One region of the Neobacillus phoenicis genome, then DNA from elsewhere that is predicted to be linked to it. Evidence: a T-box and tRNA genes for the amino acid it is inferred to sense, from the RefSeq annotation. Region 1 holds a T-box; the other regions hold tRNA genes.
What was found. The T-box of region 1 lies ahead of pheS (phenylalanine--tRNA ligase subunit alpha). A T-box ahead of a tRNA ligase gene usually reads a tRNA of that ligase, here a tRNA-Phe.

Region 1 (6,860 bases):
AAGATAGCTCAAATACGTAAGTATCTTTTAAGTCAAGCTCTTTCTGAACGTTTGGATGTACTTGACCGACGAAACCAATCTTCTCACCATTTAAGAGAACTTCCGCTGTACGTCCAGGATGCATTCCTTCTACCTGTGCTTGAACATATTGAACCTTGTCAGACAGACCAAGTTTCGCAAACATGCCTTCTAAAATACCTTTTACAACGAAGAAGTCTACTGCCTTCTTCTCACCTTGCCATGAATGGCTGTGCCAAAGGCCAGTTACAGCACCTGCAACATGCTCTTTCTCAGTCGGAAGAGTAGCTTCGCCATTTGCTAAGAATACGGCACCCGTTTCGTATACAGCTAAGCTATCGTTTTGACGAGCACTATTGTATTTTACTACTTCTAAAAGCTGTGGCATGATGCTCAAACGAAGGATGCTGCGTTCCTCACTCATCGGCATCGCTAAACGGATGGTATCGCGCTTTTCAAGAGCAAATTGTGCCGCTTTCTCCTCACTTGTTAAAGAATAAGTTACAGCTTGATATAGTCCTGCTCCTTCAAGATATTGACGAACCACACGACGTTTCTTTTGATACTCTGACAGCTTTCCAGGAGTCGTAGAACCGATTGGTAATGTCTTTGGAATGTTATCATAGCCGTATAGACGAGCCACTTCTTCTACTAAATCTTCTTCGATTCGGATATCGCCCCGGCGTGTTGGTGCCGTAACAGTAATCGTATCCTGTTCTACACTTACTTGGAATTGAAGACGGTCAAAAATATCCTTTACATCGCTCATTTGAAGCTCTGTGCCAAGGACACGATTGATTTTTTCAAGAGTAATCGATACCACTGCTGGTTCGACAGTAAGTGTATCAACTTCTGAAACACCCTCTAACACTTCTCCGCCAGCGTATTTTGCCATCAAATAAGCTGCACGTTCACCAGCTGCACGGACACGGTTTGGATCCACGCCTTTTTCAAAGCGGGCACTTGCCTCACTTCTTAAACCATGATCCTTAGATGCCTTTCTAACAGTCCCACCATTAAAATAAGCAGCCTCTAATAAAACCGTTGTTGTGTCTGAAGTTACCTCAGAATTGGCACCCCCCATTACACCTGCAAGTGCAACAGGCTCCGTACCATTGGTAATCACAAGATGCTCGGATGACAATGTCCGTTCTACATCATCTAGTGTGACAAACTTTTCCCCATCGTTAGCACGGCGAACAAGGATCTCTTTTGAACCTAAACGATCATAATCGAACGCATGTAATGGCTGACCGTATTCTAATAAAATATAGTTGGTAATATCGACAACGTTATTGTGCGGACGAATTCCCGCAGACATTAATCGTGTTTGCATCCAAAGTGGGGATGGACCAATTTTTACATTTTTAACGATTTTAGCCACATAAAGCGGGTTATCGTCCTTCGCTTGAACAACTACCTTAACGTAATCAGATGCTTTTTCACTAGTTGGTTCCAAGCTCGTTTCTGGAAGTTTCACTTCTCTACCAAGAATCGCTGCCACTTCATATGCAACACCAAGCATGCTCAAGCAATCCGCACGGTTTGGTGTTAAGCTAAGCTCTAGAACTTCGTCATCACGATTTAATAGTTCAAGTGCATCTACGCCTACCTCTGCATCCGCTGGAAAAACAAAGATTCCTTCAGAGTATTCTTTTGGAACTACTTTTCCTTCCATACCAAGCTCAGTAAGAGAGCAAATCATGCCGTTTGATTCTTCTCCACGAAGCTTCGCACGTTTAATTTTAAAATTACCTGGAAGAACCGCTCCGACCGTTGCCACTGCTACCTTTTGTCCTTGTGCTACGTTTGGTGCCCCACAGATAATTTGTACAGGCTGCTCTTCACCCACATCAACAAGGCATTTACTTAATTTGTCGGCATTTGGATGTTGCTCGCGTTCTAGAACATGACCAACCACCACTCCTTTAATGCCTTCGTTAAGAATGTCTACTCCTTCAACTTCAATTCCGCTCTTCGTAATTTTTTCAGCTAGCTCATCAGCTGTTACTCCAGTTAAATCAATGTAATCCTGAAGCCATTTATATGAAACGAACATGTCGTAACCTCCTATTCATGTTTTGAAAATTGTTTTAAGAAACGTACATCATTGGTATAGAAGTGTCTAATATCATCCACACCGTATTTCAACATCGCAATCCGTTCTGGTCCCATACCGAATGCAAATCCAGTGTATTTCTTAGAATCGTAGCCAGCCATTTCAAGAACATTCGGATGAACCATACCTGCTCCAAGAATTTCAATCCAGCCCGTTTGCTTACACACGTTACAGCCGTGGCCACCGCAAATTTTACAAGAGATATCCATTTCAACAGACGGTTCTGTGAAAGGGAAGAAACTAGGGCGTAGACGGATTTCACGGTCATCCCCAAACATTTTCTTCGCAAATACCTCTAAGGTTCCTTTTAGATCGCTCATACGGATGTTTTCGCCGACAACAAGACCTTCAATTTGCATGAATTGATGGGAGTGTGTCGCATCATCATTATCGCGGCGGTACACTTTACCAGGGCAGATAATCTTAATTGGACCTTTTCCTTGATGCTTTTCCATCGTCCGCGCTTGTACGGGTGATGTATGGGTACGAAGAAGGATTTCCTCCGTAATATAGAAAGAATCCTGCATATCACGGGCTGGGTGCCCTTTCGGTAAGTTAAGAGCTTCAAAGTTATAATAATCCTGCTCCACTTCCGGACCTTCCGCTACTTGATAGCCCATTCCAATAAATAAATCTTCAATTTCTTCAATGATTCTTGTTAGTGGGTGGTGGTTTCCAACCTTTACAGGGCGGCCTGGAAGGGTAACATCAATGCTTTCAGAAGCTAATTTTTCTAAAACAGCCGCTTCTTCTAATCCCTTTTGTTTCTCTTCAATTTTAACTGCAATGGCTTCCCGTACTTCATTCGCAAGAGCCCCCATGACTGGTCGCTCTTCAGCTGAAAGCTTCCCCATTCCGCGCAGCACTTCTGTAATTGGGCCTTTTTTGCCTAAATAGGCAACACGAATGTCATTTAATTCTTTTAAGCTTGTGGACTGTTCCACTTTTTGAATAGCCTCTTCTTGCAATTCCTTTAAACGTTCTTGCATGTCTATTCCTCCTTAAAAATTGTTATTATGTTTGTGGCCTGCCAAAACAAACAAAAAAACCCCATCCCTGGAAAGGGACGAGGTTTGTTATTCGCGGTACCACCCTTGTAAACACGGTATGTAGAAACACATGTGTTCGCTTCATTGGGATAACGGCTTAGGCCGGTGCATCTTTACACTTTAAGGACGAGCGCCTTTTAGTGGTCCCGATGCCAACTCAGGAGGTGAACTTCTCTGAACTTTTCCATAAAAGTGTTTTCAGTCACGACACTTTCTCCCTAAATGGTTCTTAATCAGATACTTTTCTCCGTCATCGTCTTTACTATTCAATATTGCATTATTATATAATAATTTTCCTTTTAAGGTCAAACTAGTTTTCGCCTATATTTTAAATAATGTCTCTTGTTGATTTCCGCTCCAGGCGCGAGCGGTTCGCGGGCGTGCCGGGGAGCCTCCTCGTCGCTACGCTCCTGCGGGGTCTCCCCTGCCCCGTACTCCCGCAGGAGTCTTCGCGCCTTCCGCTCCAATCAACATAATTATAAAATAAACATTATCCTTTAACTCTGCCTAAATAATAAAGTAGAACCCCTGTGGCCACTGCTACGTTTAATGATTCGCTTTTTCCGTAAATCGGGATATAAAGATTCTTCGTTGTGGTAGAAAGCAAATCTTTATCAACACCACTGCCTTCGTTACCCACTATTAGAGCAAAGGTATCTCCACTTGCAATTTCTGTGTAGACTGCTGCTCCTTCAAGCGCTGTCCCGTATACCGGTATATTCCTTTCCTGGAGCTTATCTACCCATTCATGAAGGTCTGCTCGTAGGATTGGAAGGTGAAAGTGGCTTCCTTGTGCAGCTCTTAAAACCTTGGAGTTATAAATATCCACACTCCCACGTCCGACGATTACTGCGTCAATCCCTGCTGCATCAGCTGTGCGAATCATCGTGCCAAGATTTCCTGGATCCTGAACCGCATCAATCATCAAGAAGGTTTGACCCTCTTCTGCCTGAGCCTCCGTCCTCTTACTTGGCATTCTGCACACTGCATATATACCTTGCGGTGCTTCCGTTTCTGTTAACAGATCAGAAATTTCCTCCGTAACAAGAGTAACTGGAGTAGAATTAACATCCCAACGTGACGGTAAGCCTACTTTCTCAGAAACAATTATTTCTAATACCTGTTCTCCCTGCTTTAATGCTTCTTCTACTAAATGGAAGCCTTCTACGATAAATGATTCAGATTTATCCCGCTCTTTTTTCGTTAAAAGCTTTTTCCATTGTTTTACCTTAGGATTATTTATAGATTCAATATGTTTCAAAACGGGTTCTCCTTTAACATAACTCTTCTGATTTTCTCATTATAGCCTAAAAAGTATACATAATAAAACCAAATAGTAGAAATGCTATAAATGAATGAATGTTATAAAAAGGAGTGTGTGTTTATGAACTTAAATTTGCGAAATGCGATTATTCACAATGTCTCTGGTAATACGCAGGATCAATTAGAAGATACAATTGTAGATGCTATTCAAAATGGAGAGGAAAAAATGCTTCCTGGCCTTGGTGTATTATTCGAAATCATCTGGAAGAATTCTTCTGAAGAAGAGAAGAAAGAAATGCTTGAAACACTTGAAAACGGGTTAAAGTAATTTTCGTGTAGCTGCCGATATGAACTCGGCAGTTTTTTTCTGCAAAAAAATCCCCGGCAACTTCAACCGGGGATTTCCGTTTTATTACTCAAATGTAAGTTTATCAACAGCCTCACGGTCTAGGCGCTTAATCACTTCAACAATCAACTTAACCGCATTTTCATAATCATCACGATGAAGCATCGCTGCATGTGAATGGATATAACGGGTCGCAATCGTAATCGCTAATGCAGGTACCCCGTTATGTGTTAGATGGATCGAACCAGCATCCGTACCGCCACCAGGGATAGACTCGTATTGGAATGGAATGTTTAGCTCTTCTGCTGTATCTGTCACGAAATCACGAAGCCCTTTATGTGCCACTAAGGAAGCATCATAAATAACCACTTGTGGGCCTTTGCCCATTTTGCTCATTGCTTCTTTTTCTGTGATTCCAGGCGTATCACCAGCAATACCGACATCAACAGCAAAACCAATATCCGGTTGGATTTTTGCAGCGGCTGTCTTCGCCCCGCGTAGCCCTACTTCCTCTTGAACGGCTCCAACACCATAAACAACGTTCGGATGGTCAGTGCCTTGTAGCTGTCGTAATACATCAATCGCAATGGCACAGCCAATGCGGTTGTCCCAAGCTTTAGCCAAAAGCATCTTTTCATTGTTCATCACTGTAAACTCAAAGTATGGAACAACCATATCTCCTGGACGGACGCCCCACTCACGTGCTTCATCACGGCTGGATGCACCGATATCAATGAACATATCTTTAATTTCAACTGGTTTCTTACGAGCTTCAGCTGATAAAACATGTGGTGGTTTTGAACCAATAATACCTGTCACATCGCCTTTTCTTGTAACGATAGTAACGCGCTGTGCAAGCATAACTTGTCCCCACCAACCGCCAACTGGTTGAAAACGCAGGAATCCTTTATCGTCGATTTGTGTAATCATGAAGCCAACTTCATCTAAATGACCCGCAACCATAATTTTTGGGCCGCCTTCTTTACCAACCTTCTTAGCAATTAAACTGCCAAGACCGTCAGTAGTTACTTCATCAGCCAATGGAGTTATGTATTTTTTCATTACTTCACGTACTTCACGCTCATTGCCGGGAATCCCTTTGGCATCAGTTAAGTCTTTTAACATCAATAATGTTTCATCAAGTTTTGCCACTTATTTAGCCCCCCTAATTATGTATATCCGACCTTCATTATACATAAAAAAACTGTAAATTTACAAATTTTCTGCTAATAGTTATTTTGTTGTCTTTGATAATTTACTTCGTTTTTAAGAAAATATGCCTGCTCCATTTCTTTCTCGTTGAATCCAAGCAAGGAAGCCAGCTGCAAATAAGCTTCAAAAACCCTAATGTAAACATTAAACTCTTTGCTCTTTTGAAACAAACTGATTGTCTCATATACTATAAGGAATTGTTCGGTCACATCCGAACTTGTTTGATTCACCTTTAAATTAATTTCCATGTCATTAAAACCACACTCAATCCCTAATGACAATATGAAATGGATTCCGTCCACAAACTCTTCAAGAATCACTGCTTTATCTGAGGAAGGCTTGACACTCCAAAACTTAAAACAACGAGTTTCATTTGCCAATTCTCCAATTTCCACAAGCAAAGCAAGAACTTTGCGATCAAATAAAGCCTCATTTTGCAGTTGATGTTTTTCTTCTATATGTGAGTCCAATGCCTTTTGCATCTCAAATAGTTTTTTAAGTTGCATATGATTACCACCAAGCCTTTATTAAAAGTATCAGTTCGACTCCTGCTAGAAAGGGAAAGCCGATTTGAAATGCTAAATGCTTTGTTTTATGACGGTAAATCTGCATTCCTGCAGTCGTTCCAATTGCACCGCCGAATAATGCTACCAGCCATAATGTCCGCTCAGAAATTCGATATTGATGCTTCCTGGCACGCTTTTTATCTTCTCCCATAATAATAAGTCCTATTAGGCTCATTATGATATAACCCATTAGTAAAACCACTTTACTATCCACCGCAGTATCCCCCTTATAGAAAAAGCCATCCTCAAGAGAGAATGGCTTTATATCTTTAATTATTTTTGTTGTT
Region 2 (6,860 bases), 170 kb from region 1:
CCCCCAAGAGTCCACATCGACGGGGAGGTTTGGCACCTCGATGTCGGCTCATCGCATCCTGGGGCTGTAGTCGGTCCCAAGGGTTGGGCTGTTCGCCCATTAAAGCGGTACGCGAGCTGGGTTCAGAACGTCGTGAGACAGTTCGGTCCCTATCCGTCGTGGGCGCAGGAAATTTGAGAGGAGCTGTCCTTAGTACGAGAGGACCGGGATGGACGCACCGCTGGTGTACCAGTTGTCTTGCCAAAGGCATCGCTGGGTAGCTATGTGCGGACGGGATAAGTGCTGAAAGCATCTAAGCATGAAGCCCCCCTCAAGATGAGATTTCCCATAGCGTCAAGCTAGTAAGAACCCTGAAAGATGATCAGGTTGATAGGTCAGAGGTGGAAGCGTGGTAACATGTGGAGCTGACTGATACTAATCGTTCGAGGACTTAACCAAGTTTTAAGCGAACTCGTTTTTTACAAACACTTCTTCTACATTATCTAGTTTTGAGGGAATGAAAAAATTGAAATTTCCTCTTGCAAAATATGAAAAAGACATTATAATAAAATAGTGTCGAATAAATGGTCTGGTAATTATGGCGAGAAGGTCACACCCGTTCCCATACCGAACACGGAAGTTAAGCTTCTCAGCGCCGATGGTAGTTGGGACGAAAGTCCCTGTGAGAGTAGGACATTGCCAGGCTGTAATATGGAGGATTAGCTCAGCTGGGAGAGCATCTGCCTTACAAGCAGAGGGTCGGCGGTTCGATCCCGTCATCCTCCACCATATATTTTCCTTACTAAATGCCGGTGTAGCTCAATTGGTAGAGCACGACCGAATATGCTTCCTGAATAATCTTCAGCATACTGACCGAGTTGCTACTTGAATAAGCTTTCTGAGGTCAGGATGACGTTTACAAGGACAGCGTGTAAAATCTAATATTTTTTCCAAACTATTTGCCGGTGTAGCTCAATTGGTAGAGCAACTGACTTGTAATCAGTAGGTTGGGGGTTCAAGTCCTCTCGCCGGCACCATTTGGTACGAGCCATTAGCTCAGTTGGTAGAGCATCTGACTTTTAATCAGAGGGTCGAAGGTTCGAGTCCTTCATGGCTCACCATTTCAAATGAATATGCGGGTGTGGCGGAATTGGCAGACGCACCAGACTTAGGATCTGGCGCCGCAAGGCGTGGGGGTTCGACTCCCTTCACCCGCACCATTTAATTTTATATGCGGAAGTAGTTCAGTGGTAGAACACCACCTTGCCAAGGTGGGGGTCGCGGGTTCGAATCCCGTCTTCCGCTCCAGATGTGCCGGGGTGGCGGAACTGGCAGACGCACAGGACTTAAAATCCTGCGGTAGGTGACTACCGTACCGGTTCGATTCCGGTCCTCGGCACCACTTTTAAAATAATGCGCCCGTAGCTCAATTGGATAGAGCGTCTGACTACGGATCAGAAGGTTATGGGTTCGACTCCTTTCGGGCGCGCCATTATTACGGGAAGTAGCTCAGCTTGGTAGAGCACTTGGTTTGGGACCAAGGGGTCGCAGGTTCGAATCCTGTCTTCCCGACCATCCTTATCACAACATTGGGGCCTTAGCTCAGCTGGGAGAGCGCCTGCTTTGCACGCAGGAGGTCAGCGGTTCGATCCCGCTAGGCTCCACCATAACTTTAATAACTATTTGGCGGTGTAGCTCAGCTGGCTAGAGCGTACGGTTCATACCCGTAAGGTCGGGGGTTCGATCCCCTCCGCCGCTACCAAATAATTTTTCAGAACTTGGACCTTTAGCTCAGCTGGTTAGAGCAACGAGCAAAGCTCCTATGAAAATGCTACGAGTTGTCACCATCGAGCTGCTACTTGAGTAAGCTTTCTGAGATGGGGACAGACGGTTTTAACATTATGGTAATAGAAACTTCAACTTGGACCTTTAGCTCAGCTGGTTAGAGCAGACGGCTCATAACCGTCCGGTCGTAGGTTCGAGTCCTACAAGGTCCACCAGAAATTCTTAATAATATGGAGGAATACCCAAGTCCGGCTGAAGGGATCGGTCTTGAAAACCGACAGGCGGGTTAAACCGCGCGGGGGTTCGAATCCCTCTTCCTCCGCCATATTATTTTTTAAAAACTAAATTTTTACCGTCGCGGGGTGGAGCAACGAGCGTTGCTTCAATGAATAAACTGCGAGTTGTACCCATCGAGCTGCTACTTGAATAAGCTTTCTGAGATGGGGACAGTCAGTAACAAAACATGGAGCATATTTCAAACTTCATAATTTCTATTATCGCGGGGTGGAGCAGTCTGGTAGCTCGTCGGGCTCATAACCCGAAGGTCGCAGGTTCAAATCCTGTCCCCGCAATATGGTCCGGTAGTTCAGTTGGTTAGAATGCCTGCCTGTCACGCAGGAGGTCGCGGGTTCGAGTCCCGTCCGGACCGCCATATGTTGGCTCAGTAGCTCAGTCGGTAGAGCAAAGGACTGAAAATCCTTGTGTCGGCGGTTCGATTCCGTCCTGAGCCACCATTTATATTTTAAAGTAAATAATTTTTATTACGGCGATTGTGGCGAAGTGGTTAACGCACCTGATTGTGGTTCAGGCATTCGTGGGTTCGATTCCCATCAGTCGCCCCATTTATTTTGCGGGTGTAGTTTACTGGTAAAACCTCAGCCTTCCAAGCTGATGTAGTGGGTTCGATTCCCATCACCCGCTCCATAATATGGGCCTATAGCTCAGCTGGTTAGAGCGCACGCCTGATAAGCGTGAGGTCGATGGTTCGAGTCCATTTAGGCCCACCATGTATTATTCCGCAGTAGCTCAGTGGTAGAGCTATCGGCTGTTAACCGATCGGTCGTAGGTTCGAGTCCTACCTGCGGAGCCATATAGAGAAGTACCCAAGTGGCTCAAGGGGCTCCCCTGCTAAGGGAGTAGGTCGGGTAACCGGCGCGAGGGTTCGAATCCCTTCTTCTCTGCCATATAATTTAATTTTTGGCCCCTTGGTCAAGCGGTTAAGACACCGCCCTTTCACGGCGGTAACACGGGTTCGAATCCCGTAGGGGTCATACAAAAAAACTGATGATATATTATCATCAGTTTTTTTGTGTTCTTTTTAGAGGAAGCTTGGATTAAGATTATTGATTGTGAAAGGTGGATTTTTTACATGACCAAACATAACGTAAAACAATCGTATGGGTAACGTAGACAGTTCCTACGTGACCGAACACAACGTAAAACAATCCTATGGGTAACGTAGACAGTTCCTACGTGACCGAACACAACGTAAAACAATCGTATGGGTAACGTAGACGGTTCCTACGTGACCGAACACAACGTAAAACAATCGTATGGGTAACGTAGACGGTTCCTACGTGACTGAACACAACGTAAAACACCATATGGGTAACATAGACGGTTCCTACGTGACCGAACACAACGTAAAACAACCATATGGGTAACATAGACGGCATGTACGTAACCAAATGCTACATTCAAGACTAATCGAGTACCCTAGGTCCTTCCCCTCATATGTGACCAAAGCAGCTTTAAAAATTCATCTCTCCATTTCTGTGACCATTTCCTCATACACTAGCTAAAAAGTCCCATTATTCCATTTTAAGAATCACAAACCTCATCAACCGTGAAAATATTATAGAGAAATAATAATTTAGAGGATTTTCACCCGGAATCAAAATTGATAACGCTTACAAAATACTGCATTTCTTAAAAATTTACTACTTTAACGTGTTATAAATCAAATAATTTTTTTAAAGGTTTTTTATAAAAAAAATCAAAAAAACTTTAAAGATTCCTGTCGATTTACGATAGATTATTTGTCGTTTGGTGTTGAATATTGTTGAAAAATGCCTTTTTATAGCAGTTTACAACATTAATTGTCAGAAAAGATAAAAAAGTTTTTGGAGGCATATCAACCATTTGGAATTATAATTGGTTTTTGAAATACATATTTTCAATGGGGATGAGATTAGCCATGACAGTGAACACGTTATTTCCTACTGATTATCAGCTGCACTTATTTCATGAAGGAAACTTCTTTCAGAGTCATCAGCTCTTTGGCGCTCATATCTTCAAGAATTCCGACCAAGTATATACACGCTTTTGCGTATGGGCCCCTAATGCCCGTCAGGTAAGACTTGCAGGGGATTTTAACAACTGGAATGGTGAAGGGTATGAATTACAAAGGGTTAACAATGAAGGCGTTTGGATTCTAATCTTGAAGCAAGACATGACAGGAAGTCTTTATAAGTATGAAATTTTCTCACAAACAGGAGAAAGACTGTTAAAGGCAGATCCATTCGCGTTTTATTCTGAAATAAGACCAATGACCGCTTCGATCGTTTATTCACTAAATAACTATAAGTGGCAAGATAATCATTGGATGAATCGTAGAGGAAAAAAGAACTTCCTATCTGAACCAGCCATCATTTATGAGGTTCATTTGGGTTCCTGGAGGAAGACAACCAACAATGAATACTTAACTTATCAAGAACTAGCAGCAGAGCTAATACCGTATGTAATTGAACATGGTTTTACTCATATTGAGTTGTTGCCGATTGTCGAGCACCCGCTCGACGATTCATGGGGTTATCAAGGTACAGGATATTTTTCAGTCACTTCAAGGTATGGAACTCCAGATGACTTTCGCGATTTTGTAGACCAATGTCATCAGCATGGTATTGGTGTCATCCTGGATTGGGTGCCAGGGCATTTTTGTAAAGATGCTCATGGACTTTATCGATTTGATGGGACTCATATCTATTCCTATAAGCATGAATGTGATAGAGAAAATCTTGTATGGGGTACAGCAAACTTTGACCTTGGAAAGGGAGAAGTACAAAGTTTCCTTATCTCAAATGCTAGGTATTGGATGGAATATTTCCATATTGATGGTTTCCGAATGGATGCGGTGGCAAATATCATTTATTGGCCAAATGCTTCAAACGGTAAGTGTGAAAATCCATTTGGAATAAATTTTTTAAAAAAATTAAATCAAGAAATCCATGAATACGACCCACACTTTTTAATGATTGGTGAGGATTCAACTGATTTTCCACAAGTTACAGCACCCGTCCATTATGGAGGTCTTGGCTTTGATTACAAATGGAATATGGGTTGGATGAATGACATGCTTGAATATATGGAAACTCCTCCATACTCAAGGCAGCAAGCACATTCAAAAGTTACTTTTTCACTTTTATATGCTTTTTCAGAAAACTTTATGCTCCCCTTTTCGCATGATGAAGTGGTACATGGCAAGAAATCGTTACTAGATAAGATGCCAGGCGAATATTGGGAAAAATTTGCTCAATTAAGGCTTCTCCTCGGCTATATGTTTGCACACCCAGGAAAAAAACTTTTATTTATGGGGTTTGAATTTGGGCAGTTTGCCGAATGGAAGGATAAAGAACAACTTGATTGGCACTTAATGGACTATGACATGCACCGGAGCTTAAATGACTATGTCAAAGTGCTAACTAAGGTATATAAGCGCTCAAAAGCCCTTTATGAACTGGATCATTTACAGGAAGGTTTTCAATGGATTGACGCGAATAACAGTCATCAATCAGTCTTCTCCTTTATTCGAAAGGGGAAAAAAGAAGAAGATTATTTAATCATTATTTGCAACTTCACTGGTGTCAGTTACCCTATGTATAAAATCGGTGTTCCTCTACCAGGAGAATATCGGGAAATTTTTACTAGTGATCAAAAAGAATACGGTGGAACGGGAATGGTTAACAAAAAGACCATAGTCGCAATAGAAGAACCATTCCATGGTCAAACATACTCAATAGACATCTGCATCCCCGCATTCGGTTTTCAAATAATTAGACCGGTTAAAAAACGGAAGGAGCGAAAAGGAAATGGCAAAGAAAAAGTGCGTAGCCATGTTATTAGCAGGAGGGAAAGGTAGCAGACTTAATTCACTAACAAAGGATTTGGCAAAGCCAGCGGTACCATTTGGTGGAAAGTACCGTATTATAGATTTTACGCTTAGTAACTGTGCTAACTCTGGGATAGATACGGTCGGTGTTCTTACACAATACCAACCCTTGTTGTTAAATTCGTATATTGGAATTGGCAGTGCATGGGACCTCGATCGTAAAGATGGCGGAGTTACTGTTTTACCACCATACAGTGAGTCTTCAGAAGTAAAGTGGTATACAGGTACTGCAAGTGCCATCTATCAAAACTTAAATTATTTGAAGCAATATCAGCCGGAATATGTATTAATCCTATCCGGGGACCATATCTACAAAATGAACTATGAAAGTATGCTTGATTATCATATTCAAAAAAGGGCAGATGTAACGATTTCCTTAATCGAGGTGCCGTGGGTTGAAGCCAGTCGATTTGGCATCATGAATACAACCGAGGATATGAGAATAGTAGAGTTTGAGGAAAAACCCGCGAATCCAAAGAACAATCTTGCTTCCATGGGGATTTATATTTTCAGCTGGAATGTGCTGAAGGAATTTTTAGAAATGGACGATCGAAAAGCTGATTCAAGCCATGACTTTGGGAAAGATGTCATTCCGATGCTTTTAGAAGAAAATAAGAAATTGTTTGCTTATCCATTTAAAGGGTATTGGAAGGACGTAGGAACGGTGCAAAGCCTTTGGGAAGCAAACATGGATCTGTTAGGAGAAGAATGTGACCTAGATTTATTTGACCATGACTGGAGAATATACTCTGTCAATCCGAACCAGCCTCCCCAATATATATCACCAAATGCAGTGGTTAAGGAATCACTAATTAACGAGGGATGTACGATTGAAGGTGAAATCGAGCAATCTGTATTATTCCAAGGGGTGACCGTGGGAAGTGGATCTATTATTAAAGAGTCTGTCATTATGCCAGATGCCACAATC
Region 3 (6,860 bases), 1.1 Mb from region 1:
ATTCTCCAACCGTCTTCAAATCCTCTAATCCAACTATGTTAATGGCGTAAGGCTGTTTGTATTCTTTCGCAACTTGTGAGGATACTTCCTTACGAATTTGCTCTATGAGCTTCTGATCCTTCTTCTCAAGGGAGGTCTCGATCGTAATGACCAGTTCACCTTTGGTAGTGTAAGTGAAAGAATTGATTTTGTACGTCTCTTTCTTACCCAGTAATCCTTCAAAAATGGTATAAAGATTCTTTTTGAGCTTCGTTTCTTCATCCATATTAGTTAGGTTCACTGATCTAATGTCCAAAGAAAATTCATTATACTTCTTTTTTTGGTAGGCTTGAATAATCGCCCGAACCTCATCGACGTGTTTTTCTGTCTCAGGAAGGATCACAAATATTTCATCGAGCCCCGGGTTCATTCCAACGTAATCGACACTATACCCTTTATCATTGATTAAGGTTTTGATTTTTTGGGCCTCATCAAGCATGATGCGATTGATTCGTCTCATAGAGGCATAAAAATCAGCTTTAAACGGAAGAACCTCTATCGCTTTTGCATAATATCCCTTCTGATCGAGCATTTCTTTTGTCAGATTTTCAGCATCCACTTTCGTTTTTTCGTTATAATCTTTACTTACTAGAAAGACATAGACTTTTTCCGGTTCGTCGCCCTCCATCAATCCTTGACCCACACGTAGACCAGTAACCTCGTACCCGCGTTTCAATCCTTCCTCTCGAACAAGGGCCATCAGCGATTTTTCTCCATTTATATCTATGTCTTTCAAAAACACTTGATTTAAATATGGAATTTTCGATGCGATTTGTGCCATTGCGGGAGATACAAAGGCAGAACCGAAGAACAAACCGCCGACTGCCACAAGTCCTGCTAATGACCCGATAAGTTTTTTCCTCCTGCTCATGCCCTCGAATTTTATCGGCGTTACCTTCTCTTCCCCTTTTGCTTGCTCGATTCCTTTGAACATACGATCCATTACCTCTTCTGGAATTTGGATTTTTTCTAGCTCTCTCTGAATCTTATTCATGAAAGTTCCTCCTTCGGATAGTCCAAGCGGATTTTTTCTAAGGCTCGATAAATTTTCGACTTGACGGTACTGACTGGTGCTTCAACAATCTCCGAAATTTCCTGGAAGGTGTATTCCTGATAATACTTGAGATAAATTAACCGTTTATCGTCTTCATCTAAGGAATGTAGTAGCTCATTTAATAATAAATCGGAATATCTGTCCTCTGTCTGCTGCGTTCCTACTTCTCTAGTGAATGGCAGCTCGACAACTTTTTGTTTCTTTCTTAAAACGTCAATGGATGCATTGATAGTGATTTTCAAGATCCATGTCTTAAAATAATTCAATTCCTTTAAACTGTTCCTGTTTTTAAACGCCCGGTAGGCAACCTCCTGGACGATATCCAGTGAGTCCGCTTGATTCTTCATATACATATAGGCCATTCGATAAATGGAATCTTTATGTGTTTCAAATAAGCTAATAAACAACTTCTCATTTAGGATTCCATCATTGGCAGAAAAGGTCATTTCCTCACCCCTTTTTTCTCTTTACACTATTAGACCGAAACAAAGTTCATTTGGACGAAGAAATTAAAAACAAATTTTTGGGGACAGTCCCCCGGCGCTTTAAAGTAGCGGGGGACTGTCCCCAGCTATGATCCATGGGGACGGTTTTGGTGTTTTTTGCCTAATTATTTGTCCCCACGATTTTAGTGTGTAGTGGACGATAAGTGTTGGAACTGGACGATATGAGGTCAAAAGTGGACGATAAATTTTAAAAAGTGGACGATATCCTGCGGAAAGTGGATGATATATTCTTCAAACCGGTCGATAAGAGGATTCGGGAAGTGTATTCCTAAAGATCCTGTTTGCTTTTTTCCCATCAAGGCGGTCTTAAGCGCCACGAGGTCCATCACTGTGTGCCCTCTACGTCAAAAAAGAGCATAAAAAAAACGCTAAATTTAGCGTTTTCTAGTTTTTACGCGCCTTAGAGGATTCGAACCTCTGACCGTACGCTTAGAAGGCGTATGCTCTATCCAGCTGAGCTAAAGGCGCATTAAGATATGTATTGACAGCGGAAAGTGAGAACTGTAACTCTTCAGCCTCAAGAAAACCTGCCCATAAAATAAAAAATGGCTCCGCAGGTAGGACTCGAACCTACGACCGATCGGTTAACAGCCGATAGCTCTACCACTGAGCTACTGCGGAACAACAGTATAGAGTATGGTGGGCCTAAATGGACTCGAACCATCGACCTCACGCTTATCAGGCGTGCGCTCTAACCAGCTGAGCTATAGGCCCATTGGAGCGGGTGATGAGAATCGAACTCACGACATCAGCTTGGAAGGCTGAGGTTTTACCATTAAACTACACCCGCATGTTTGGAGGCAACACCCGGATTTGAACCGGGGATAAAGGTTTTGCAGACCTCTGCCTTACCACTTGGCTATGCTGCCATGACTGGGCTAGCTGGATTTGAACCAACGCATGTCGCAGTCAAAGTGCGATGCCTTACCGCTTGGCTATAGCCCAATAATATAATAAATGGGGCGACTGATGGGAATCGAACCCACGAATGCCTGAACCACAATCAGGTGCGTTAACCACTTCGCCACAATCGCCATAATTTGGTGGAGGGGGACGGATTCGAACCGCCGAACCCGGAGGGAGCGGATTTACAGTCCGCCGCGTTTAGCCACTTCGCTACCCCTCCACATTAAATTGTTTCATAAAAATAAAAGGTGGCTCAGGACGGAATCGAACCGCCGACACAAGGATTTTCAGTCCTTTGCTCTACCGACTGAGCTACTGAGCCATATTAAAATATTCCCTAATCTTTTATTAAGAAAAGGTCCTTTGCTCAAAAGAACTTCCGTTCTTTTTCGCAGATTGCCGCAGAAGCGTAATCAGGATGTGAGCAATCTGCTCTACCGACTGAGCTACTGAGCCAAATAATGAGCCAAAAAATATATATCAAACAGTAGAGTTAACTACTGGAATAAAAATGGCGGTCCGGACGGGACTCGAACCCGCGACCTCCTGCGTGACAGGCAGGCATTCTAACCAACTGAACTACCGGACCATATTGCGGGGACAGGATTTGAACCTGCGACCTTCGGGTTATGAGCCCGACGAGCTACCAGACTGCTCCACCCCGCGACGGTAAAAAACTATTTAATTTTGAGCATGCACCATGTGTTAAGACCGCCCCGATTTCGGAAAGCCTATTCAAGCTGTGGCTCAATCGTTGCGCTGTAGATTATTCGAAGAAGTTTATTCGAACGTGCTCCACCCCGCGACAACAATATAATTTGAAAAGAGATATGGCGGAGGAAGAGGGATTCGAACCCCCGCGCGGTTTAACCCGCCTGTCGGTTTTCAAGACCGATCCCTTCAGCCGGACTTGGGTATTCCTCCATATTATATAGCGGCGGAGGGGATCGAACCCCCGACCTTACGGGTATGAACCGTACGCTCTAGCCAGCTGAGCTACACCGCCATTTCAATTATATATAGATGGAGCCTAGCGGGATCGAACCGCTGACCTCCTGCGTGCAAAGCAGGCGCTCTCCCAGCTGAGCTAAGGCCCCATATTAGAAAAATAGTTCTGACTGGTCGGGAAGACAGGATTCGAACCTGCGACCCCTTGGTCCCAAACCAAGTGCTCTACCAAGCTGAGCTACTTCCCGTAAAATATGGCGCGCCCGAAAGGAGTCGAACCCATAACCTTCTGATCCGTAGTCAGACGCTCTATCCAATTGAGCTACGGGCGCATTATATTAAAAGTGGTGCCGAGGACCGGAATCGAACCGGTACGGTAGTCACCTACCGCAGGATTTTAAGTCCTGTGCGTCTGCCAGTTCCGCCACCCCGGCAATATGAGAGCGGAAGACGGGATTCGAACCCGCGACCCCCACCTTGGCAAGGTGGTGTTCTACCACTGAACTACTTCCGCATGTAAAATTAAATGGTGCGGGTGAAGGGAGTCGAACCCCCACGCCTTGCGGCGCCAGATCCTAAGTCTGGTGCGTCTGCCAATTCCGCCACACCCGCTAAATTCTTTAAAATGGTGAGCCATGAAGGACTCGAACCTTCGACCCTCTGATTAAAAGTCAGATGCTCTACCAACTGAGCTAATGGCTCTCGAATTAAGATAATTCACTAATCTTTGATTTGCGACGGATGCCCCCGCCTCAGTAAGCTTATTCAAGTAGCAGCTCGGCGTGTGCCCTGATGCTATTTCTTAGAAGCATATTCGATCGTGCTCTACCAACTGAGCTAATGGCTCGTACATAGATGTTTCACTAATCTTTTATTGTGGTAAATCAGATGCTCAAAAGAATTCACGTTCTTTCTCGCAGATTGCCCGCAGAAGCTGACTCGAAGAAGTTCGCAATCTGCTCTACCAACTGAGCTAATGGCTCGTACAAAAATATATGGTGGAGGATGACGGGATCGAACCGCCGACCCTCTGCTTGTAAGGCAGATGCTCTCCCAGCTGAGCTAATCCTCCAAAATGGTGACCCCTACGGGATTCGAACCCGTGTTACCGCCGTGAAAGGGCGGTGTCTTAACCGCTTGACCAAGGGGCCAGATGGAATTTTGACAAAAATAATAGCCCCTATTGGGGCTGGCCTGGCAACGTCCTACTCTCACAGGGACTTTCGTCCCAACTACCATCGGCGCTGAGAAGCTTAACTTCCGTGTTCGGTATGGGAACGGGTGTGACCTTCTCGCCATAGCTACCAGACCTATTTTGTTAGAGAGATCGTTCTCTCAAAACTAGATAATGTAGAAGAAGTGTTTGTAAAAAACGAGTTCGCTTTAAAAATTGGTTAAGTCCTCGAACGATTAGTATCAGTCAGCTCCACATGTTACCACGCTTCCACCTCTGACCTATCAACCTGATCATCTTTCAGGGTTCTTACTAGCTTGACGCTATGGGAAATCTCATCTTGAGGGGGGCTTCATGCTTAGATGCTTTCAGCACTTATCCCGTCCGCACATAGCTACCCAGCGATGCCTTTGGCAAGACAACTGGTACACCAGCGGTGCGTCCATCCCGGTCCTCTCGTACTAAGGACAGCTCCTCTCAAATTTCCTGCGCCCACGACGGATAGGGACCGAACTGTCTCACGACGTTCTGAACCCAGCTCGCGTACCGCTTTAATGGGCGAACAGCCCAACCCTTGGGACCGACTACAGCCCCAGGATGCGATGAGCCGACATCGAGGTGCCAAACCTCCCCGTCGATGTGGACTCTTGGGGGAGATAAGCCTGTTATCCCCGGGGTAGCTTTTATCCGTTGAGCGATGGCCCTTCCATGCGGAACCACCGGATCACTAAGCCCGACTTTCGTCCCTGCTCGACTTGTAGGTCTCGCAGTCAAGCTCCCTTGTGCCTTTACACTCTACGAATGATTTCCAACCATTCTGAGGGAACCTTTGGGCGCCTCCGTTACTCTTTAGGAGGCGACCGCCCCAGTCAAACTGCCCACCTGACACTGTCTCCCACCCCGATAAGGGGTGCGGGTTAGAATTTCAATACAGCCAGGGTAGTATCCCACCGACGCCTCCACCGAAGCTAGCGCTCCGGTTTCTACGGCTCCTACCTATCCTGTACAAGCTGTACCAAAATTCAATATCAGGCTACAGTAAAGCTCCACGGGGTCTTTCCGTCCTGTCGCGGGTAACCTGCATCTTCACAGGTACTATAATTTCACCGAGTCTCTCGTTGAGACAGTGCCCAGATCGTTACGCCTTTCGTGCGGGTCGGAACTTACCCGACAAGGAATTTCGCTACCTTAGGACCGTTATAGTTACGGCCGCCGTTTACTGGGGCTTCGATTCAGAGCTTCGCTTGCGCTAACCCCTCCTCTTAACCTTCCAGCACCGGGCAGGCGTCAGCCCCTATACTTCGCCTTGCGGCTTCGCAGAGACCTGTGTTTTTGCTAAACAGTCGCCTGGGCCTATTCACTGCGGCTCTTCGAGGCTATTCACCTCAAAAAGCACCCCTTCTCCCGAAGTTACGGGGTCATTTTGCCGAGTTCCTTAACGAGAGTTCTCTCGCTCACCTTAGGATTCTCTCCTCGCCTACCTGTGTCGGTTTGCGGTACGGGCACCTTTTATCTCGCTAGAGGCTTTTCTTGGCAGTGTGGAATCAGGAACTTCGGTACTAAATTTCCCTCGCTATCACAGCTCAGCCTTCACGGAAAGCGGATTTTCCTACTTTCCAGCCTAACTGCTTAGACGCGCATATCCAACAGCGCGCTTACCCTATCCTCCTGCGTCCCCCCATCACTCAAACGATAAAGAGGTGGTACAGGAATATCAACCTGTTGTCCATCGCCTACGCCTTTCGGCCTCGGCTTAGGTCCCGACTAACCCTGAGCGGACGAGCCTTCCTCAGGAAACCTTAGGCATACGGTGGATGAGATTCTCACTCATCTTTCGCTACTCATACCGGCATTCTCACTTCTAAGCGCTCCACCAGTCCTTACGGTCTAGCTTCAACGCCCTTAGAACGCTCTCCTACCACTGACATCTAAGATGTCAATCCACAGCTTCGGTGTTACGTTTAGCCCCGGTACATTTTCGGCGCAGAGTCACTCGACCAGTGAGCTATTACGCACTCTTTAAATGGTGGCTGCTTCTAAGCCAACATCCTGGTTGTCTAAGCAACTCCACATCCTTTTCCACTTAACGTAAACTTTGGGACCTTAGCTGGTGGTCTGGGCTGTTTCCCTTTTGACTACGGATCTTATCACTCGCAGTCTGACTCCCACGGATAAGTCTTTGGCATTCGGAGTTTGTCTGAATTCGGTAACCCGATGAGGGCCCCTAGTCCAA
Region 4 (6,860 bases), 2.5 Mb from region 1:
TCTAGTGAGGTGAGCTTTATTCGAAGGAAACCGATCATTCTCTCTACAATCTTATTCATAGCTATAGTGATTGGTTCCGCTGTTACGATTTATTTCAAGTCTTACCAAGCTGCCTCAAATGAATTGCCTGTTCAGCAGCTAGTACAAGCGAATGTAAACGAAGCGGATATTGGGGAATACATTAAAATTAATCATAATTATTGGAATGAAGAGTTATGCTGGGGAAGAAGTAAAGATTTTAATTTTTCTCTTTTTCATAACAAATATAAAGACTACATAGAGAACTTGAATAAAATGATTGAATCGGTTGTTGATCCAGATTTAAAATCGGATTTTATGGTAACTCATGATTTATTGGAACAGGCAGATGAAACAAAGGATGTTTCTTATTTGATTGATGTACATCGGATGTTTCATGATTTAGATGTTAAATATAACAAATACGCAACAAGTGATTATTTCGGCGTAACCAAATATGGAGAAAACAATTAACGGGCAATGCTCGTTTTTTATTTTATATGGTTACTTTATTCTTGCTTGTGGGCAATTTTGTACTACTACCTGTTGAAGGGCTTTGGCGTGTTTACGTAACGTTTTCCCTGTTTGTTACTGATATTGGTAACGTTGATCGTTTCTACGTTACCATTTTCTTTATCAATCATTGGGGGCACGTAGACAGTCAAGTCCATTTAATTGTGTAAAAGTGTCTACAATGGTTTCTACTAATAAAAAAATTAAGTAAGGTGAATTACATTTTGAGTTTACATTGTGAGGCTGGCATAATTTCCTAGAGGTGGAAGGCAAGCAAGGTGTTTTTGTTTCTCCATCAGGCAGTTCGGCTCGTAGAACCCTTCTATGCGACCGTAACCCTTCTCTATCAAGCAATTTGGGCTCATAGAACCCTTCTATGCGACCGTAATCCTTCTCCATCAAGCAATTCGGGCTCATAGTGCCTGTCTATGCGACCGTAACCCCTTCTCTTTCATGCTATTCGGTTTCATAGAGCCGCCTATGCGACCGTAACCCTTCTCCATCAGGCATTTCGGGCTCATAGAACCCTTCTATGCGACCGTAACCCCTCCTCTTTCATGCAATTCGGGTTCATAGAGCCTGCCTATGCGACCGTAACCCTTCTCCATCAGGCAATTCGGGTTCATAGTGCCTGTCTATGCGACCGTAACCCTTCTCCATCAGGCAATTTGGGCTCATAGAACAGTCAAGTCCATTTAATTGTGTAAAAGTGTCAACAATGATTCCGATCAATAAAAAAATTAGTAAGGTGAACTATATTATTTCGAATTTACATTGAGAGGCGGGCATGATAGCCTAGGAGGGCAAGCCAGGTGTTGTTAAACTCCTGGCTTCCTGGCGTTACATCATGCCCGCTGGAGGCTCGATGTCAATTCGAAATTAGGCTTTTCCACTCCACTTGAGTAGAGAGTTATTTTTCATTTGTTTTCTTGAGGTAAGGAACATTATTTTTGTTCCAATCTTTTTCAATATCCATTAATACGGATCCAATTATTCGGATAGCGGAAAAATCATTTGTAAAAATACGTATGACTTTTTCTCTTCTCCGTACTTCTTGGTTTAAGCGCTCTAGCATATTCGTTGTGCGTAAGTGCTTATGATACTGGACCGGCTGTGAATGAAATTGGATTGCATCTTCAAAGCCATTTTCTAATGTTTCAATTACTTTTGCGAATCCCTTGGTATCTTGATACTTCTCTACAAAGCGATTTTTCAAGTCTCTTACCACACTTAAATCTGAGTTTTGAAAGAGGTCTTTTAATTCCTGACGAGCCTCAGCAGTACCTTTTTTCGGCATAGTATCCATGATATTTCTTAAAAAATGAACACTACACCTCTGCCATGAAGTTCCTAAAAATGATTCTTTAATGGAGGTAACTAAGCCACCATGAGCATCAGAAATCACCATTTTAGGGGATTGAAGACCTCTGGACTTTAAGTATTCGAAGAAGGAAGTCCAGCTATCAGTGGATTCGGTGTGATTGACTTTGAGGCCAATGATCTCTCTATGACCGCTTTCACTAACTCCAACCGCAATATGAACACTTTTAGAAACTACTCTATCGTTCTCACGAACTTTAATGTACATAGCATCCACGTACACATATGGATAATAATGAACGTTAAGTGGACGGTTTCTCCAGTCGTTGATGATGGGGTCTACGGTCTTCATTAGATTGGAAACAAGTGATTTGGACACACTCTTCCCGCATAATTCCTCTACAATTTTTGTGATTTTACGTGTAGAAACACCATTTACAACCATTTCAATCATAGAAAGAATTAGAGCTTGATCGCAGCGTTTAAATTTTTCAAAGATAGAAGTAGAAAATTCACCGTCTCTGGTACGAGGAACTTTTAGTTTGAGAGAACCTACACCAGTAATGAGTTCACGCTCATAGTAACCATTTCGATAGCCCCTCCGATCTTCGGTTCTTTCATGAGAAAGAGCATTAATATATTCATCTCTTTCTTTTTCCATTAAAGAATTTAAAATGAGTGATAAAGAAGCCTTAACTGGTGATTCTAATGAGCTGCTTTCAACTTTTTCTTTGAGATCTTCTAAGTTTATAGTAATATTGATTTGGGTCATCATCATGTCCTCCGTTTATGGTTTTCTTGGTCGAAAACATTGTAACACGGGTCATGATGATGACCTATTTTCTTTTTACACAATTATATGGACTTAATCCATAGAACCCTTCTATTCGACCGTAACCCTTCTCTTTCATGCAATTCGGGTTCATAGAGCCTGCCTATGCGACCGTAACCCTTCTCTATCAAGCAATTTGGGCTCATAGAACCCTTCTATCCTTCTCCATCAAGCAATTCGGGCTCATAGTGCCTGTCTATGCGACCGTACCCCTTCTCCATCAGGCAATTCAGGCTCATAGATCCCTTCTATGCGACCGTACCCCTTCTCCATCAGGCAATTCGGGCTCGTAGACAGCTTTTCATTACCCTTTTCTCTGTTTATCACTCATTTGTGGCACATAGATCTTTTCTACCTTACCCTGTTTATCATTTGCCGCATATAGACCCTATGCTGCTTCGTTGAATATCATTTACAAAAACAAAAAAAACACTTCTTATAATGAAATAAGAAGTGTTTTTTCATGATACCGGTGGTCGGGGTCGAACCGACACTCCAGAGGAACACGATTTTGAGTCGTGCGCGTCTGCCAATTCCGCCACACCGGCATATTAAAATGTTGTTGTAAATCAGTGCCGAGGACCGGAATCGAACCGGTACGGTAGTCACCTACCGCAGGATTTTAAGTCCTGTGCGTCTGCCAGTTCCGCCACCCCGGCGTATATAAAAAGTAGAATATGCACTGTATAAATTTTATGGAGGCGGCAACCGGATTCGAACCGGTGGTAAAGGTTTTGCAGACCTCTGCCTTACCACTTGGCTATGCCGCCGTAAATTATGGAGCGGAAGACGGGATTCGAACCCGCGACCCCCACCTTGGCAAGGTGGTGTTCTACCACTGAACTACTTCCGCAAAATGGCTGGGCTAGCTGGATTTGAACCAACGCATGTCGCAGTCAAAGTGCGATGCCTTACCGCTTGGCTATAGCCCAATGCTCAAATAAGTTAAAATATTATGGGGCGACTGATGGGAATCGAACCCACGAATGCCTGAACCACAATCAGGTGCGTTAACCACTTCGCCACAATCGCCACAATATATAATTGGCAGGGGTAGTAGGAATCGAACCCACACCAAAGGTTTTGGAGACCTTCGTTCTACCTTTAAACTATACCCCTAGATATGGTGGAGGGGGACGGATTCGAACCGCCGAACCCGGAGGGAGCGGATTTACAGTCCGCCGCGTTTAGCCACTTCGCTACCCCTCCACATATAAAGTGTTTCATAGAAATAAATGGTGGCTCAGGACGGAATCGAACCGCCGACACAAGGATTTTCAGTCCTTTGCTCTACCGACTGAGCTACTGAGCCAACATTTTATGGCGGTCTGGACGGGACTCGAACCCGCGACCTCCTGCGTGACAGGCAGGCATTCTAACCAACTGAACTACCAGACCATATTGCGGGGACAGGATTTGAACCTGCGACCTTCGGGTTATGAGCCCGACGAGCTACCAGACTGCTCCACCCCGCGACAATAAAAAATATTTATGTTGTTCATGCCCATAGTTTGTATGGACTGTATCAATCTCAATTAGCATATTCAAGGAGCAACTCTATTGATACAACTAACAGATTATTAATGGTGGAGGATGACGGGATCGAACCGCCGACCCTCTGCTTGTAAGGCAGATGCTCTCCCAGCTGAGCTAATCCTCCATAAATGGTGACCCCTACGGGATTCGAACCCGTGTTACCGCCGTGAAAGGGCGGTGTCTTAACCGCTTGACCAAGGGGCCATATCTTAAAATTTAATGGCGGAGAGCAAGGGATTTGAACCCTTGAGACAGGGTTACCCGCCTACACGATTTCCAATCGTGCTCCTTCGGCCACTCGGACAGCTCTCCAAAATAATGGCTCCGCAGGTAGGACTCGAACCTACGACCGATCGGTTAACAGCCGATAGCTCTACCACTGAGCTACTGCGGAATATTTTAAAACAGCCTGGCAACGTCCTACTCTCACAGGGACTTTCGTCCCAACTACCATCGGCGCTGAGAAGCTTAACTTCCGTGTTCGGTATGGGAACGGGTGTGACCTTCTCGCCATTATTACCAGACCATTTATTCGACACTATTTTATTATAATGTCTTTTTCATATTTTGCAAGAGGAAATTTTTTTTTTTCATTCCCTCAAAACTAGATAATGCAGAAGAAGTGTTTGTAAAAAACGAGTTCGCTTAAAACTTGGTTAAGTCCTCGAACGATTAGTATCAGTCAGCTCCACATGTTACCACGCTTCCACCTCTGACCTATCAACCTGATCATCTTTCAGGGTTCTTACTAGCTTGACGCTATGGGAAATCTCATCTTGAGGGGGGCTTCATGCTTAGATGCTTTCAGCACTTATCCCGTCCGCACATAGCTACCCAGCGATGCCTTTGGCAAGACAACTGGTACACCAGCGGTGCGTCCATCCCGGTCCTCTCGTACTAAGGACAGCTCCTCTCAAATTTCCTGCGCCCACGACGGATAGGGACCGAACTGTCTCACGACGTTCTGAACCCAGCTCGCGTACCGCTTTAATGGGCGAACAGCCCAACCCTTGGGACCGACTACAGCCCCAGGATGCGATGAGCCGACATCGAGGTGCCAAACCTCCCCGTCGATGTGGACTCTTGGGGGAGATAAGCCTGTTATCCCCGGGGTAGCTTTTATCCGTTGAGCGATGGCCCTTCCATGCGGAACCACCGGATCACTAAGCCCGACTTTCGTCCCTGCTCGACTTGTAGGTCTCGCAGTCAAGCTCCCTTGTGCCTTTACACTCTACGAATGATTTCCAACCATTCTGAGGGAACCTTTGGGCGCCTCCGTTACTCTTTAGGAGGCGACCGCCCCAGTCAAACTGCCCACCTGACACTGTCTCCCACCCCGATAAGGGGTGCGGGTTAGAATTTCAATACAGCCAGGGTAGTATCCCACCGACGCCTCCACCGAAGCTAGCGCTCCGGTTTCTATGGCTCCTACCTATCCTGTACAAGCTGTACCAAAATTCAATATCAGGCTACAGTAAAGCTCCACGGGGTCTTTCCGTCCTGTCGCGGGTAACCTGCATCTTCACAGGTACTATAATTTCACCGAGTCTCTCGTTGAGACAGTGCCCAGATCGTTACGCCTTTCGTGCGGGTCGGAACTTACCCGACAAGGAATTTCGCTACCTTAGGACCGTTATAGTTACGGCCGCCGTTTACTGGGGCTTCGATTCAGAGCTTCGCTTGCGCTAACCCCTCCTCTTAACCTTCCAGCACCGGGCAGGCGTCAGCCCCTATACTTCGCCTTGCGGCTTCGCAGAGACCTGTGTTTTTGCTAAACAGTCGCCTGGGCCTATTCACTGCGGCTCTTCGAGGCTATTCACCTCAAAAAGCACCCCTTCTCCCGAAGTTACGGGGTCATTTTGCCGAGTTCCTTAACGAGAGTTCTCTCGCTCACCTTAGGATTCTCTCCTCGCCTACCTGTGTCGGTTTGCGGTACGGGCACCTTTTATCTCGCTAGAGGCTTTTCTTGGCAGTGTGGAATCAGGAACTTCGGTACTAAATTTCCCTCGCTATCACAGCTCAGCCTTCACGGAAAGCGGATTTTCCTACTTTCCAGCCTAACTGCTTAGACGCGCATATCCAACAGCGCGCTTACCCTATCCTCCTGCGTCCCCCCATCACTCAAACGATAAAGAGGTGGTACAGGAATATCAACCTGTTGTCCATCGCCTACGCCTTTCGGCCTCGGCTTAGGTCCCGACTAACCCTGAGCGGACGAGCCTTCCTCAGGAAACCTTAGGCATACGGTGGATGAGATTCTCACTCATCTTTCGCTACTCATACCGGCATTCTCACTTCTAAGCGCTCCACCAGTCCTTACGGTCTAGCTTCAACGCCCTTAGAACGCTCTCCTACCACTGACATCTAAGATGTCAATCCACAGCTTCGGTGTTACGTTTAGCCCCGGTACATTTTCGGCGCAGAGTCACTCGACCAGTGAGCTATTACGCACTCTTTAAATGGTGGCTGCTTCTAAGCCAACATCCTGGTTGTCTAAGCAACTCCACATCCTTTTCCACTTAACGTAAACTTTGGGACCTTAGCTGGTGGTCTGGGCTGTTTCCCTTTTGACTACGGATCTTATCACTCGCAGTCTGACTCCCACGGATAAGTCTTTGGCATTCGGAGTTTGTCTGAATTC

Region 2: it has a tRNA-Phe gene. The T-box ahead of pheS (phenylalanine--tRNA ligase subunit alpha) is inferred to sense a tRNA for this amino acid. The anticodon was not compared.
Region 3: it has a tRNA-Phe gene. The T-box ahead of pheS (phenylalanine--tRNA ligase subunit alpha) is inferred to sense a tRNA for this amino acid. The anticodon was not compared.
Region 4: it has a tRNA-Phe gene. The T-box ahead of pheS (phenylalanine--tRNA ligase subunit alpha) is inferred to sense a tRNA for this amino acid. The anticodon was not compared.

The regions. Positions count from the first base shown of each region.
Region 1 is NZ_CP154847.1:1,898,832-1,905,691, reverse strand. Features, by position in the region: gene pheT (phenylalanine--tRNA ligase subunit beta) at 1-2,077, opposite strand, end outside; gene pheS (phenylalanine--tRNA ligase subunit alpha) at 2,089-3,126, opposite strand; T-box leader at 3,197-3,449, opposite strand; gene AA0X95_RS09770 (TrmH family RNA methyltransferase) at 3,677-4,447, opposite strand; gene sspI (small acid-soluble spore protein SspI) at 4,571-4,777, shown strand; gene AA0X95_RS09760 (M42 family metallopeptidase) at 4,862-5,947, opposite strand; gene AA0X95_RS09755 (dUTP diphosphatase) at 6,022-6,513, opposite strand; gene AA0X95_RS09750 (DUF1294 domain-containing protein) at 6,518-6,787, opposite strand; gene rplT (50S ribosomal protein L20) at 6,847-6,860, opposite strand, start outside.
Region 2 is NZ_CP154847.1:1,730,955-1,737,814, forward strand. Features, by position in the region: rRNA gene AA0X95_RS08840 (23S ribosomal RNA) at 1-438, shown strand, start outside; rRNA gene rrf (5S ribosomal RNA) at 568-684, shown strand; tRNA gene AA0X95_RS08850 (tRNA-Val) at 693-768, shown strand; tRNA gene AA0X95_RS08855 (tRNA-Thr) at 941-1,016, shown strand; tRNA gene AA0X95_RS08860 (tRNA-Lys) at 1,025-1,100, shown strand; tRNA gene AA0X95_RS08865 (tRNA-Leu) at 1,115-1,199, shown strand; tRNA gene AA0X95_RS08870 (tRNA-Gly) at 1,213-1,287, shown strand; tRNA gene AA0X95_RS08875 (tRNA-Leu) at 1,293-1,381, shown strand; tRNA gene AA0X95_RS08880 (tRNA-Arg) at 1,395-1,471, shown strand; tRNA gene AA0X95_RS08885 (tRNA-Pro) at 1,478-1,554, shown strand; tRNA gene AA0X95_RS08890 (tRNA-Ala) at 1,571-1,646, shown strand; tRNA gene AA0X95_RS08895 (tRNA-Met) at 1,665-1,741, shown strand; tRNA gene AA0X95_RS08900 (tRNA-Ile) at 1,903-1,979, shown strand; tRNA gene AA0X95_RS08905 (tRNA-Ser) at 1,997-2,089, shown strand; tRNA gene AA0X95_RS08910 (tRNA-Met) at 2,263-2,336, shown strand; tRNA gene AA0X95_RS08915 (tRNA-Asp) at 2,340-2,416, shown strand; tRNA gene AA0X95_RS08920 (tRNA-Phe) at 2,423-2,498, shown strand; tRNA gene AA0X95_RS08925 (tRNA-His) at 2,531-2,606, shown strand; tRNA gene AA0X95_RS08930 (tRNA-Gly) at 2,615-2,688, shown strand; tRNA gene AA0X95_RS08935 (tRNA-Ile) at 2,695-2,771, shown strand; tRNA gene AA0X95_RS08940 (tRNA-Asn) at 2,780-2,854, shown strand; tRNA gene AA0X95_RS08945 (tRNA-Ser) at 2,858-2,948, shown strand; tRNA gene AA0X95_RS08950 (tRNA-Glu) at 2,964-3,035, shown strand; gene glgB (1,4-alpha-glucan branching protein GlgB) at 3,962-5,902, shown strand; gene AA0X95_RS08960 (glucose-1-phosphate adenylyltransferase) at 5,853-6,860, shown strand, end outside.
Region 3 is NZ_CP154847.1:750,255-757,114, reverse strand. Features, by position in the region: gene AA0X95_RS03985 (DUF4179 domain-containing protein) at 1-1,033, opposite strand, end outside; gene AA0X95_RS03980 (sigma-70 family RNA polymerase sigma factor) at 1,030-1,539, opposite strand; tRNA gene AA0X95_RS03975 (tRNA-Arg) at 1,994-2,067, opposite strand; tRNA gene AA0X95_RS03970 (tRNA-Asn) at 2,146-2,220, opposite strand; tRNA gene AA0X95_RS03965 (tRNA-Ile) at 2,237-2,313, opposite strand; tRNA gene AA0X95_RS03960 (tRNA-Gly) at 2,316-2,389, opposite strand; tRNA gene AA0X95_RS03955 (tRNA-Cys) at 2,395-2,468, opposite strand; tRNA gene AA0X95_RS03950 (tRNA-Gln) at 2,473-2,544, opposite strand; tRNA gene AA0X95_RS03945 (tRNA-His) at 2,558-2,633, opposite strand; tRNA gene AA0X95_RS03940 (tRNA-Tyr) at 2,641-2,725, opposite strand; tRNA gene AA0X95_RS03935 (tRNA-Phe) at 2,755-2,827, opposite strand; tRNA gene AA0X95_RS03930 (tRNA-Asp) at 3,018-3,094, opposite strand; tRNA gene AA0X95_RS03925 (tRNA-Met) at 3,098-3,171, opposite strand; tRNA gene AA0X95_RS03920 (tRNA-Ser) at 3,337-3,429, opposite strand; tRNA gene AA0X95_RS03915 (tRNA-Met) at 3,438-3,511, opposite strand; tRNA gene AA0X95_RS03910 (tRNA-Ala) at 3,530-3,602, opposite strand; tRNA gene AA0X95_RS03905 (tRNA-Pro) at 3,625-3,701, opposite strand; tRNA gene AA0X95_RS03900 (tRNA-Arg) at 3,709-3,785, opposite strand; tRNA gene AA0X95_RS03895 (tRNA-Leu) at 3,799-3,887, opposite strand; tRNA gene AA0X95_RS03890 (tRNA-Gly) at 3,896-3,967, opposite strand; tRNA gene AA0X95_RS03885 (tRNA-Leu) at 3,981-4,065, opposite strand; tRNA gene AA0X95_RS03880 (tRNA-Lys) at 4,080-4,155, opposite strand; tRNA gene AA0X95_RS03875 (tRNA-Val) at 4,450-4,525, opposite strand; tRNA gene AA0X95_RS03870 (tRNA-Glu) at 4,530-4,604, opposite strand; rRNA gene rrf (5S ribosomal RNA) at 4,646-4,762, opposite strand; rRNA gene AA0X95_RS03860 (23S ribosomal RNA) at 4,844-6,860, opposite strand, start outside.
Region 4 is NZ_CP154847.1:4,708,591-4,715,450, forward strand. Features, by position in the region: gene AA0X95_RS24085 (hypothetical protein) at 10-492, shown strand; gene AA0X95_RS24090 (IS256 family transposase) at 1,442-2,623, opposite strand; tRNA gene AA0X95_RS24095 (tRNA-Leu) at 3,151-3,231, opposite strand; tRNA gene AA0X95_RS24100 (tRNA-Leu) at 3,257-3,342, opposite strand; tRNA gene AA0X95_RS24105 (tRNA-Cys) at 3,380-3,453, opposite strand; tRNA gene AA0X95_RS24110 (tRNA-Gly) at 3,462-3,536, opposite strand; tRNA gene AA0X95_RS24115 (tRNA-Gln) at 3,541-3,615, opposite strand; tRNA gene AA0X95_RS24120 (tRNA-His) at 3,640-3,715, opposite strand; tRNA gene AA0X95_RS24125 (tRNA-Trp) at 3,729-3,802, opposite strand; tRNA gene AA0X95_RS24130 (tRNA-Tyr) at 3,808-3,892, opposite strand; tRNA gene AA0X95_RS24135 (tRNA-Phe) at 3,920-3,995, opposite strand; tRNA gene AA0X95_RS24140 (tRNA-Asp) at 4,005-4,081, opposite strand; tRNA gene AA0X95_RS24145 (tRNA-Met) at 4,085-4,158, opposite strand; tRNA gene AA0X95_RS24150 (tRNA-Val) at 4,268-4,343, opposite strand; tRNA gene AA0X95_RS24155 (tRNA-Glu) at 4,349-4,423, opposite strand; tRNA gene AA0X95_RS24160 (tRNA-Ser) at 4,440-4,531, opposite strand; tRNA gene AA0X95_RS24165 (tRNA-Asn) at 4,539-4,613, opposite strand; rRNA gene rrf (5S ribosomal RNA) at 4,627-4,743, opposite strand; rRNA gene AA0X95_RS24175 (23S ribosomal RNA) at 4,872-6,860, opposite strand, start outside.